3 regions of the Streptomyces sp. NPDC091209 genome follow, and region 1 is predicted to be linked to each of the others. Evidence: riboswitches for the same ligand, from Rfam matches in the RefSeq annotation. Region 1 holds a riboswitch; each other region holds the start of a gene.
What was found. Region 1 has a riboswitch for cobalamin ahead of ACIQRL_RS20530 (ribonucleoside-diphosphate reductase subunit alpha). Riboswitches for the same ligand answer to the same signal wherever they lie in the genome.

Region 1 (3,847 bases):
TCAAGCTGGGTGGCTTCGACGAGATCTTCAAGGCGGCGAGTGCCAAGTACACGGCCGCGGGCGCCGGGGGACTCGTCCCCGCCGAGGCGGGCCAGTGGACGTACGCCACCCTCGCGCTCGGCTCGGCGCTGGCGCTGTTCATGTATCCGCACTCGGTCACCGCGACGCTGTCCGGCCGCAGCCGGGAGGTGATCCGCCGCAACACCACGATCCTGCCGCTGTACTCGCTGATGCTGGGCCTGCTCGCCCTGCTCGGGTTCATGGCGATCGCGGCCGGCGTGAAGGTCACCAACGGCCAGCTCGCCATCCCCCAGCTCTTCGAGAACATGTTCCCCGACTGGTTCGCCGGTGTGGCCTTCGCCGCGATCGGCATCGGCGCGCTCGTCCCGGCGGCCATCATGTCGATCGCGGCCGCGAATCTCTTCACCCGCAACATCTACAAGGACTTCATCAACCCGGCCGCGACCCCGCGCCAGGAGACCCAGGTCTCCAAGCTGGTGTCGCTCCTGGTGAAATTGGGCGCGCTGGTCTTCGTCCTGACCATGGACAGGACCGTCGCGATCAACTTCCAGTTGCTGGGCGGCATCTGGATCCTGCAGACCTTCCCGTCGCTGGTCGGCGGACTGTTCACCCGCTGGTTCCACCGCTGGGCGCTGCTGAGCGGCTGGGCGGTCGGCATGCTCTACGGCACGATCGCCGCCTACGGGGTGGCCTCGCCGACCCAGAAGCACTTCGGCGGCAGCTCGAAGGAGATCCCCGGCATCGGGGAGATCGGCTACCTCGGCCTGACGGCGTTCGTCCTGAACGTGGCGGTGGCCGTCGTCCTCACCTTCGCCCTCAGGGCGTTCAAGGCCCCGGACGGTGTCGACGAGACCTCGCCCGAGGACTACACGGCCGATGCGGGAGACCCCGGAGTCGAGACGGAGCTCCCGCCGGCCACGGCGGACGCGAGCCACTAGCCATCGGGAACCAGGAACGAACGACGCGACAGCGCCGTACGACGGGCCGCCGGAGGAAAACCGGCGGCCCGTCGCCGTGCCGCTCGGGCACACTCGCCCGCATGGACATCGTCATCAGGCGGGCACGGCCCGAGGAGTACCCCACCGTCGGCGAGATCGCGGCCCGGGTCTATCTCGGGGACGAGCTGCTCGACTTCGGGGAGAGCGACGCGTACCTGGAGAAACTGCGGGACGTCGCGGGGCGCGCGGCCGTCGCCGATGTACTGGTCGCCGTCGACGGGGCCCGGGTGCTCGGCAGCGTGACCTTCGTGGCGGACGGCAGCCCCATGGCGGACTTCGCCCGCGCCGGGGAGGCCGAGCTCCGGATGCTCGCGGTCGCGCGCGAGGCACGGGGCCGGGGTGCCGGGGAAGCCCTCGTGCGCGCCTGCGTCGAGCGGGCACGGGCCGTGGAGGGCTGTACCCGCGTCGTACTGTCCACCCAGGGCTCCATGCACAGCGCCCACCGCGTGTACGAGCGCCTGGGCTTCACCCGCACCCCCGACCGCGACTGGAACCCGCTTCCGGGGCTCGACGACATCCGGCTGCTCACCTACGAGTTGGCACTCCAGCACGCTCCGTAGTGCTCGCGGACACCGACCCGACACAACATGTGGGGGCACTCCCGGAGCCCGGCACAAGATGTATGCTCATGGTCGCTGTCGCCGCAGGGGAATCCGGTGCAAATCCGGAACTGTCCCGCAACGGTGTACTTGTGCGTGTTCGCGTTTCGGCGTGCCCGTACTCGCGTCAGTCCGAGGACCTGCCGACAGCGCGCCCCGGCCGTCCGGCCCGGGTGCCGACGACGTCCGGGCCTCGCGGAATGGGCCGGTGGACGCGGTGCGTGCTGCCCTGAAGCGCTCCCGTGTGCCCCGCTCCTCCCCCGCCGGGCCCCGTGCCGAGCGAGGGAGATCCCCACGTGACCATCGCGCCAGCCGATCCGGCTTCAGTGACCGCGCAGCAGGCCCGGGTGGAGACCGACGGTCCCGGAACCGCGCTGCTGCGGACCCTGACCGATCTCACCGCCGACCTCACCGACGCCGACCCCGGCCGGGTCGCCGCCGCGGCGCTGCGCGGCCGGTCCGCCCGCGCCGACGAGGCCGAGCTGCGCGAACTGGCCACGGAGGCGGCCGCGGGTCTCATCTCCGAGGACCCCGCCTACTCCCGGCTGGCCGCCCGCCTGCTCACGATCAGCATCGCCGCGGAGGCCGCCTCCCAGGGCGTCACGACCTTCTCCGAGTCGGTCGCCGTCGGCCATCGCGAGGGTCTGATCGCCGACCGCACGGCCGCGTTCGTCCGGCTGCACACGGCCCGCCTCGACGCGCTCATCGACACCGAAGGCGACGACCGCTTCGGCTACTTCGGGCTGCGCACGCTGCACAGCCGCTATCTGCTCCGGCACCCGATCACCCGCAAGGTCGTCGAGACGCCCCAGCACTTCATGCTCCGGGTGGCCTCCGGTCTCGCCGAGGACGACACGGCCCGCTCCGTGGACGAAGTCGCCGCGCTCTACCGGCTCATGAGCCGCCTCGACTACCTCCCCTCCTCCCCCACGCTCTTCAACTCCGGTACGCGGCACCCCCAGATGTCGTCCTGCTACCTCCTGGACTCCCCGCTGGACGAGCTGGACTCCATCTACGACCGCTACCACCAGGTGGCACGCCTGTCGAAGCACGCGGGCGGCATCGGACTGTCGTACAGCCGGATCCGGTCGCGCGGTTCGCTGATCCGCGGCACCAACGGGCACTCCAACGGGATCGTCCCGTTCCTCAAGACGCTCGACGCCTCGGTCGCCGCCGTGAACCAGGGCGGCCGGCGCAAGGGCGCGGCCGCGGTGTACCTGGAGACCTGGCACTCCGACATCGAGGAGTTCCTGGAACTGCGCGACAACACCGGTGAGGACGCCCGGCGTACGCACAACCTGAACCTCGCGCACTGGATCCCGGACGAGTTCATGCGCCGGGTGAACGAGGACGGCGTCTGGTCGCTCTTCTCCCCCTCGGACGTGCCCGAGCTGGTCGACCTGTGGGGCGACGCGTTCGACGCCGCGTACCGCAAGGCCGAGGAGGCGGGCCTCGCCAAGAAGACCATCCCGGCCCGCGACCTGTACGGCCGCATGATGCGCACCCTCGCGCAGACCGGCAACGGCTGGATGACCTTCAAGGACGCCGCCAACCGCACCGCCAACCAGACGGCGGAGCCCGGCCACACCGTCCACTCCTCGAACCTGTGCACCGAGATCCTGGAGGTCACGGACGACGGCGAGACGGCGGTCTGCAACCTGGGCTCGGTCAACCTCGGCGCGTTCGTGGTCGGCGACGACATCGACTGGGAGCGCCTCGACGAGACCGTGCGCACCGCGGTGACCTTCCTCGACCGCGTCGTCGACATCAACTTCTACCCGACCGAGCAGGCGGGCCGTTCCAACGCCAAGTGGCGTCCGGTGGGCCTCGGCGCGATGGGTCTCCAGGACGTCTTCTTCAAGCTGCGGCTGCCCTTCGACTCGCCGCAGGCCCGCGCGCTGTCCACGCGGATCGCCGAGCGCATCATGCTCGCGTCCTACGAGGCCTCCGCGGACCTGGCCGAGCGCAACGGTCCGCTCCCCGCCTGGGAGAAGACCCGTACCGCCCGTGGCGTGCTGCACCCGGACCACTTCGACGTCGAGCTGAACTGGCCGGAGCGCTGGGCCGCCCTGCGGCAGCGGATCGCGGCGGTCGGCATGCGCAACTCGCTGCTCCTCGCCATCGCGCCGACCGCCACCATCGCGTCCATCGCGGGCGTCTACGAGTGCATCGAGCCGCAGGTGTCGAACCTGTTCAAGCGCGAGACGCTCTCCGGCGAGTTCCTCCAGG
Region 2 (3,847 bases), on a different contig from region 1:
CCTCGCCGCGATGTTCGCGACCCGGCTGTCGTACAAGCTCAGTGGTGACGCCGAGACCAAGGCGACCAAGAAGGGCTACCGCGCCGGCCAGATAGCCTCCGCGGGCCTGGTCTCGCTGGCCCACGGCACCAACGACGCGCAGAAGACGATGGGCATCATCACCCTGGCCCTGGTCGCGGGTGGCGCCGTCGCTCCGGACTCCAACCCGCCGGTCTGGGTCATCCTGTCCGCCGGTCTCGCCATCGCGCTCGGCACCTACCTGGGCGGCTGGCGCATCATCCGCACGATGGGCAAGGGCCTGACCGACCTCCGGCCGCAGCAGGGCTTCGCCGCCCAGACCAGCGCGGCCACGGTCATCCTCGCCTCCTCGCACATCGGCTTCTCCCTCTCCACCACGCACTCGGTCTCCGGTTCCGTGATGGGCGCCGGCCTCGGCCGCAAGGGCGGTGTGGTCCGCTGGTCCACCGCCAAGCGGATGGTCGTCGCCTGGGTCCTCACGCTGCCCGCCGCCGCCCTGGTCGGCGCGCTCGCCGAGTGGGTGACCGGATTCGGCGCCTGGGGCACCGCACTCGTCGCCGTCTTCCTGGTCGCGTCCAGCCTCGCGATCTGGCGCCGCTCGCGCCGCGAGGTGATCGACCACAACAACGTGAACGACGCCGAAGAGCCCGCCGGTGTGGTGACCACGGCCATCGCCGCCGTCACCCCGCCCCCGGCCGGCACCGTGGCCGAGGAGCTCACGGCCACCATCCCGGCTCCCGCCGAACCCACGGCGAGCCCGTCCGCGCCGTCCCCCGTGGCCTGAGAACCGAAGGAAGAAACAGCATGAACATCGACTGGTCAGCCCTCGGGTCCGTCTTCGGGGTCAGTCTCGGAGTGACCGTGGGCCTCGTCGCCCTCTTCACCCTCGGTGTCGCCGGCCTCTCCAAGAAGGAGTCGGCCCAGGGTGGTTCCGCGGTCGCGGCGGCCACCGGCGCGTACGTCTGCTTCGCGGCCTGCGCCGCGGCGGTGGCGTACGGCATCTCCCTGATCATCACCAAGTAACCCGGCACAAGCGGCCCGAAACAGGGTTGCGCCGAGCGGTACCGCGCGTGGGGTGCGGGACGGATCACCGTCCCGCACCCCACGCGTATGTGGGCCTGCGCACACTGTCCCCCCGCAGGTCAACAGCCAGTTGACGGCCGTTCTCACCCCGTGGTGGACTGCCGGAGCCAAGTACGGCGGCATGAGAGGAAGCCGGTGCGAATCCGGCGCGGTCCCGCCACTGTCATCGGGGAAGTAACTCCCCGGGAGCCAGGAACTCTCACCGCCGGTCTCGTCGAACCAGGGCGTGGACACCCTGAGTGAGGACATATCGCCATGCGCGGCTGCCCGTTGCCCGATCCGCTGAGTACGAGGGTTCCACTCCACCCGATCGCGGGCTGACCCCGTGCGTGCCGATCGCGTCTTCGCGTACGGCGCCGCCGCCGGCCTCCTCGGCGACCTGCTGCTCGGCGATCCCCGCCGTGGGCATCCGGTCGCCGCGTTCGGGCGGGCCGCCGCGTCCGTGGAGCGGACCCTGTGGCGCGACCACCGCGGGTGGGGTGCGCTGCACACGGCTGTCTGCGTGGGCGGTGCCACCGGACTCGCCGCGCTCGCCAGTCGTTCCGTACGTACCTCACGCACCGCTTCCGTCGCGCTGACCGCCGCCGCCACCTGGACCGTCGTCGGAGGAACCTCCCTCGGCCGCGAGGCGCGGGCGATCGGCGGCGCGCTCGCGGCCGGTGACATCGACGCGGCCCGGGAGCGGCTGCCGCATCTGTGCGGCCGCGATCCGCAGGCGCTCGACGCCGACGGGATCGCGCGGGCCGTCGTCGAGTCCGTCGCCGAGAACACGTCGGACGCCGTCGTCGGTGCCCTGGTCTGGGGCGCCGTCGCCGGTGTGCCCGGACTCGTCGCCTTCCGCGCCGTGAACACGCTCGACGCCATGGTCGGGCACAAGTCCCCCAGGCACCGGCGTTACGGCTGGGCCTCGGCCCGGCTCGACGACGTCGCCGGCTGGCCCGGAGCCAGGCTGACCGCCGTCCTCGCGGCCGTGGCCGGTTCCGACCCGGGCGGGGCCGTGCGCGCCTGGCGCGCGGACGCCCGCAAGCATCCGAGCCCCAACGCCGGGCCCGTGGAGGCCTCCTTCGCGGGCACGCTCGGCGTACGGCTCGGCGGCACCCTCTCGTACGGGGGACGCGTCGAGCACCGGCCCGTGCTCAATGCCGCGGGGCGCGCCGTCCACACCCATGACATCGAACGGGCCGTACGGCTCTCCCGGCGCGTCGGCTGGCTCGCGCTCGGCGTGAGCGCCGCCGGACGGGTGCTGCTCACGGCTCGGCTCACCAGGAAGGGGCGCACCGCATGAGCGGCGGGCTGCTGATCGCCGGGACCACCTCGGACGCGGGCAAGAGCGTGGTGACCGCCGGGATCTGCCGGTGGCTGGTGCGCCAGGGCGTCAAGGTCGCGCCGTTCAAGGCGCAGAACATGTCCCTCAACTCGTTCGTGACGCGCGAGGGCGCCGAGATCGGGCGGGCGCAGGCCATGCAGGCGCAGGCCGCCCGCGTGGAACCGACCGCGCTGATGAATCCGGTGCTGCTCAAGCCGGGCAGCGACCGCACCAGCCAGGTCGTCCTGATGGGCAGGCCGGTCGGCGAGATGAGCGCGCGCGGGTTCTTCGGGGCGTCCGGACCCGCCGGGGAGCCGCTGTCGGGCGCCGGACCGAGCGGGGAACGGCTGCGCGGAGGGCGTCAGGAAGCACTCCTCGGCACCGTCCTCGACTGTCTGGCTCAGTTGCGGGGCACGTATGACGCGGTGATCTGTGAGGGAGCCGGCAGTCCGGCCGAGATCAATCTGCGGCGCACCGACATCGTGAACATGGGAGTGGCGCGCAACGCGGGGCTTCCGGTGCTCGTCGTCGGTGACATCGACCGGGGCGGTGTGTTCGCCTCGTTCTTCGGGACGGTCGCGCTGCTGGCCCCCGAGGACCAGGCGCTCGTCGCCGGGTTCCTCGTCAACAAGTTCCGGGGTGACGTCAGCCTGCTGGAGCCCGGGCTCGACATGCTGCACGGCCTCACCGGGCGGCGCACCTACGGCGTCCTGCCCTTCCAGCACGGTCTGGGCATCGACGAGGAGGACGGACTGAGGGTCTCGCTGCGCGGGGCGGTCCGGGAGTCGGCGGTCTCCTCCCCCGTCGGCGCGGACATCCTGCGGGTGGCCGTCTGCGCGATCCCGCTGATGTCCAACTTCACCGACGCCGACGCGCTGGCGGCCGAACCCGGCGTCGTCGTGCGGTTCGTGGACCGGGCCGAGGAACTGGCCGACGCGGACCTGGTCGTCGTGCCCGGGACCCGGGGCACGGTGAAGGCGCTCCAGTGGCTGCGCGAGCGCGGCCTCGCGGACGCGATCGCGCGCCGGGCCGCCGAGGGGCGTCCCGTGCTCGGCATCTGCGGTGGCTACCAGATCCTCGGACAGCACATCGAGGACGAGGTCGAGTCGCGCGCCGGTCACGTCGAGGGGCTCGGACTGCTGCCCGTCCGCGTGCGGTTCGCGCGGGAGAAGACGCTGACACGGCCGGTCGGCCAGGCTCTCGGCGAACACGTCGAGGGCTACGAGATCCATCACGGTGTCGCCGACGTGAGCGGCGGCGACGCGTTCATGTGCGATGACGACGGAAACAGCCTGGACGGGTGCCGGGTCGGCTCCGTCTGGGGCACGCACTGGCACGGATCACTCGAGTCGGACGGATTCCGGCGGGCCTTCCTGCGCGAGGTGGCCGCCGCCGCGGGCCGCCGCTTCGTGCCGGCGGCCGACACGTCGTTCGCGGCGC
Region 3 (3,847 bases), on a different contig from region 1:
AGCGGGAAGGCGCGGCGGATCGGCGTCAGCGGGGTGCCCGGCGTGGGCAAGTCGACGTTCATCGACGCGTTCGGCACGATGCTGACCTCGCTCGGGTACCGGGTCGCGGTGCTCGCCGTCGACCCGTCCTCCAGTCGTACGGGCGGCTCGATCCTGGGTGACAAGACCCGGATGGAGCGCCTCGCCGTGGACCCGGCCGCCTTCATCCGCCCCTCCCCCACCGCCGGAACGCTCGGCGGGGTGGCCAAGGCGACCCGCGAGTCGATCGTGGTGATGGAGGCGGCCGGCTACGACGTGGTGCTGGTGGAGACGGTCGGGGTCGGCCAGTCCGAGACCGCGGTCGCCAACATGGTCGACTCCTTCCTGCTGTTGACGCTGGCCCGCACCGGGGACCAGTTGCAGGGCATCAAGAAGGGCGTCCTGGAACTGGCCGACGTGATCGCCGTCAACAAGGCGGACGGTCCGCACGCGCGCGACGCGCAGTCCGCCGCGCGCGAACTGGCGGGCGCCCTGCGGCTGATGCACGGCAGGGACGCGGCCTGGACGCCTCCGGTGCTGAGTTGCAGCGCCCGCGAATCGGCCGGTCTTGACACCGTCTGGGACCGCCTGGAGCAGCACCGCACGCTCCTCGACTCGACGGGCCGTCTCGCCGACAAGCGCCGTGACCAGCAGGTCGACTGGACCTGGACGATGGTCCGCGACGAACTCCTCGGCCGCCTGCACAGCGATCAGGCCGTACGGGCCATCACCCCCGACCTCGAACGCCAGGTACGGGAGGGCGGGTTGACCGCCACGCTCGCGGCGGAGCGCATTCTGAAGGTCTTCGGCGGCGAAGCCCGTTGAGCCGGCCGCTCGGGCGGTGGCAGGGCGAAGGCAGTTGAACCGCACGGGCGGTGACGGGGCTGAGCCCGGTCACCGCCCGTGTTCGCGTTCACGGCCGGACCCGGCGCAGGCCGGATCCTGTGCTCACCTCTGTGCTGCCTCGTAAGCCTCGCGGATGGACGCAGGGATACCTCCCCGATCATTTACCAGATAGCCGTTGGTGCGTGCCCACATGCGTATCGGCTCGTCCTCCGGACGGGGATCGAGCTTACGGGTTCCAGCGGACTTGCCGGGGCCTCTCCCGTCTCCCGAGGACACCCCTTCCAGCCGGTCCGCCGCCTCTTGGAAGAAAGCGGACAACGAGGCGTATACACCCTCCTCGGGATCGTGTGCATCAGCCCACGTTCCGATGGTTCCGTTGAGCGTGTCCAGAAACGTCCCGTAGAGACCGTCACGCTCCGCAGCGATCGGAGAACGTGGTAGGCGGTCAGGTCGCCCTGCTCGACGCCATCGAGCGCCGTATCGATTTCGCTACCGAGGACGGCAAGGAGCACCGGCCGGCCGCGAGCGGCTCGCCACCATCGTCGTCCGGAAAGCCCCCGGAAGCATCCGGGGGCTTTCTCGTGTCCCGACGGATTCAGTTCGCGGCCGGAACCGACCGCCGCCCGGACGGGACCGCCGCGGGCCGGGGGTTGAGCATGCGCTCGGCCAACTCGCCGAAGACGAGGCCGAATCCGCCCCACAGGGTGGCCTGGATGGCCAGCGCGGAGAGCCTGAACCGCCACAGCAGGGTGGCCGGGAAGTCCCCGGGCACCTCGTTGATCACGGGCAGGAACTCGTAGGCCAGGCCGATCAGGACGGCGAAGGCGGCCACCGCGGTGACGGTGGCGTACCAGGTGCCCAGGCTGGGCGCGAGGCGCTTGCCGAGGATGGTGGCGCCGACGGCCAGGAGCACGCTGAGCACCATCATCAGGAAGTACAGCGTGGTCCGCTTGCCGATGGTGTCGGGGTCTCCCACCGACGGCGGATTGGCCGGGTACTTCAGGAACGGCACGACGTACACGGCGAGGAGCGCGGTCCCGGACAGCAGGAGCGCCGTCGCGCGCGGACTGAAGCGGCCCACGCGGCCGAGTGCGAAGCAAAAGGCGAGCGCGGCGATGCCGCCGAAGGAGATGCCGTAGACCAGGACACCGGTGGCGAGGCCGGCGGTGGACTGGAGGCTGCGGGAGACGAGTTCGACCTCGTGCCCGTGCGCTGGAGCGTGGGCCTCCTCGAAGCCGATCGCGCTGTCGACGGTCGGTTCACCGAGCAAGTAGGCGACGACCAGGGCGAGTACACCGGCCGCGAGGCCGGCGAGCATGCCTCGCACGAGCAGGTTTCTTACCGTTGCGGAGTTCATGAGCGTGTGTCGTCCCTCGCGTCAGTGGCAGGGGAAACCGAGCAGGTGGCGGGCGTCGTGCACCCACTCGTGGACGTCCTCGCCGGAGACGACGGAGGTGGCGCCCTGTTCGGCGCCGACGAAGTACAGCAGAACCAGCATCAGGATGCCGAAGAAGACCGCCCAGGGAGCTATCGCGGTCAGCGGCAGCTTGGCGGGAAGTGCGGGGGTGGTGGCTGTCGGCTGAGCGACGGTCTGCGCCATGGCAGGACCTCCTCGGGAGTTCGCGTCCCATCTCGGTGGTGCACAGGATGACGCCTACGGGTCTGACTCACGGGGCGCCCAGCGTGGCTGGAGCGGCTCGTTCACAGTGGCGCGACCGTGCCGGATTTCCACCGGCTTCCGTCTTGACGTCATCAATATCGGACCGACCGTACCGCGTGCCGCGTACCTGGCCAAGACCGCGCCACCTGGGGTGATCTTCCTCTCGTCCCAGGTCGGCGGGTCCTCTGTGAACAGCGGGTCACCGGGTGCCGTTTCGGACGATGCCCGAAGAACTGCCCGGCGGCTGCGCTTCGTTCAGCCGTGGACCCGATCCTCCCGCTCGCCCGACCTCAGTCGCTCACCGTCGCCGCGCCCGGGTCGGCGAGCCCCAGCTCACGTTCGCCCAGCGAGGCGAAGAAGCGCTCGACGTCGGCGTCGGTGACCTCGGCGAGCGTGGCCGGGGACCAGTGCGGGTCGCGGTCCTTGTCGATGATCTGGGCCCGGATGCCCTCGACCAGGTCGGGGGCGGACAGCGCGGCGCAGGAGACGCGGAACTCCTGGTCCAGAACGCGCTCCAGCGAACCGAGCCGCCGGGCGCGGCGCAGGGCGGCCAGTGTGACCTTCAAGGCCGTGGGCGAGTTGCCGAGGAGGGTCTCCGCCGACTCCTTCGCCGCCGGGTCGCCCACCGCGAGGAGTCGCTGGACGATCTCCTCGACCGTGTCGGCGCTGTAGCAGGCGTCGATCCACTCCCGCCGCTCCGCCAGCTCGCCCCGGGGTGCCGGCTGCGCCTGGCGGGCCAGGGCCTCCGGTACCGGGAGGGCGGCGAGGTCGGCTGTGAACTGCCTGAGCGACGAGGACGGCAGGTAATGGTCGGCGAGGCCGCACAGCAGTGCGTCGCCGGCGCCGATCGAGGCACCCGTGAGGGCGAGATGGGTGCCCAGTTCGCCCGGGGCGTGGGCGAGGAGATGGGTGCCGCCGATGTCGGGGACGAAGCCGATGCCGGTCTCGGGCATGGCCACGCGTGAGCGCTCGGTGACGACCCGGACACTTCCGTGCGCGGAGACGCCGACGCCCCCGCCCATGACGATGCCGTCCATGACCGCCACGTACGGCTTGGGGTAGCGGGCGATGCGGGCGTTGAGGTGGTACTCGTCGCGCCAGAACGCGGCGGACGCGGTGCCGTCCCCGTCGCGCGCGTCGTCGTGGACGAAGCGGATGTCGCCGCCCGCGCACAGCCCGCGCTCCCCGGCGCCGGTGATGACGACGGTCTCGACGGCCGGGTCGTGTTCCCAGGCGGTGAGCGCCCGGTCGATCCGGCGCACCATCGCGTGGTTCAGGGCGTTCAGCGCCTTCGGCCGGTTGAGGGTGAGGTGGCCGGCCCGT

Region 2: it holds a riboswitch for cobalamin, as region 1 does, so the genes downstream of both, ACIQRL_RS00355 (cobalamin biosynthesis protein) here and ACIQRL_RS20530 (ribonucleoside-diphosphate reductase subunit alpha) in region 1, are expected to answer to the same signal.
Region 3: it holds a riboswitch for cobalamin, as region 1 does, so the genes downstream of both, ACIQRL_RS24590 (CbtB-domain containing protein) here and ACIQRL_RS20530 (ribonucleoside-diphosphate reductase subunit alpha) in region 1, are expected to answer to the same signal.

The regions. Positions count from the first base shown of each region.
Region 1 is NZ_JBIVVR010000006.1:512,253-516,099, reverse strand. Features, by position in the region: gene mctP (monocarboxylate uptake permease MctP) at 1-959, shown strand, start outside; gene ACIQRL_RS20535 (GNAT family N-acetyltransferase) at 1,061-1,579, shown strand; cobalamin riboswitch at 1,632-1,781, shown strand; gene ACIQRL_RS20530 (ribonucleoside-diphosphate reductase subunit alpha) at 1,915-3,847, shown strand, end outside.
Region 2 is NZ_JBIVVR010000001.1:68,745-72,591, forward strand. Features, by position in the region: gene ACIQRL_RS00345 (anion permease) at 1-802, shown strand, start outside; gene ACIQRL_RS00350 (hypothetical protein) at 823-1,041, shown strand; cobalamin riboswitch at 1,178-1,321, shown strand; gene ACIQRL_RS00355 (cobalamin biosynthesis protein) at 1,427-2,386, shown strand; gene ACIQRL_RS00360 (cobyric acid synthase) at 2,383-3,847, shown strand, end outside.
Region 3 is NZ_JBIVVR010000008.1:278,386-282,232, forward strand. Features, by position in the region: gene meaB (methylmalonyl Co-A mutase-associated GTPase MeaB) at 1-843, shown strand, start outside; gene ACIQRL_RS24580 (histone-like nucleoid-structuring protein Lsr2) at 967-1,182, opposite strand; gene ACIQRL_RS24585 (CbtA family protein) at 1,460-2,221, opposite strand; gene ACIQRL_RS24590 (CbtB-domain containing protein) at 2,243-2,464, opposite strand; cobalamin riboswitch at 2,505-2,651, opposite strand; gene ACIQRL_RS24595 (enoyl-CoA hydratase/isomerase family protein) at 2,815-3,847, opposite strand, start outside.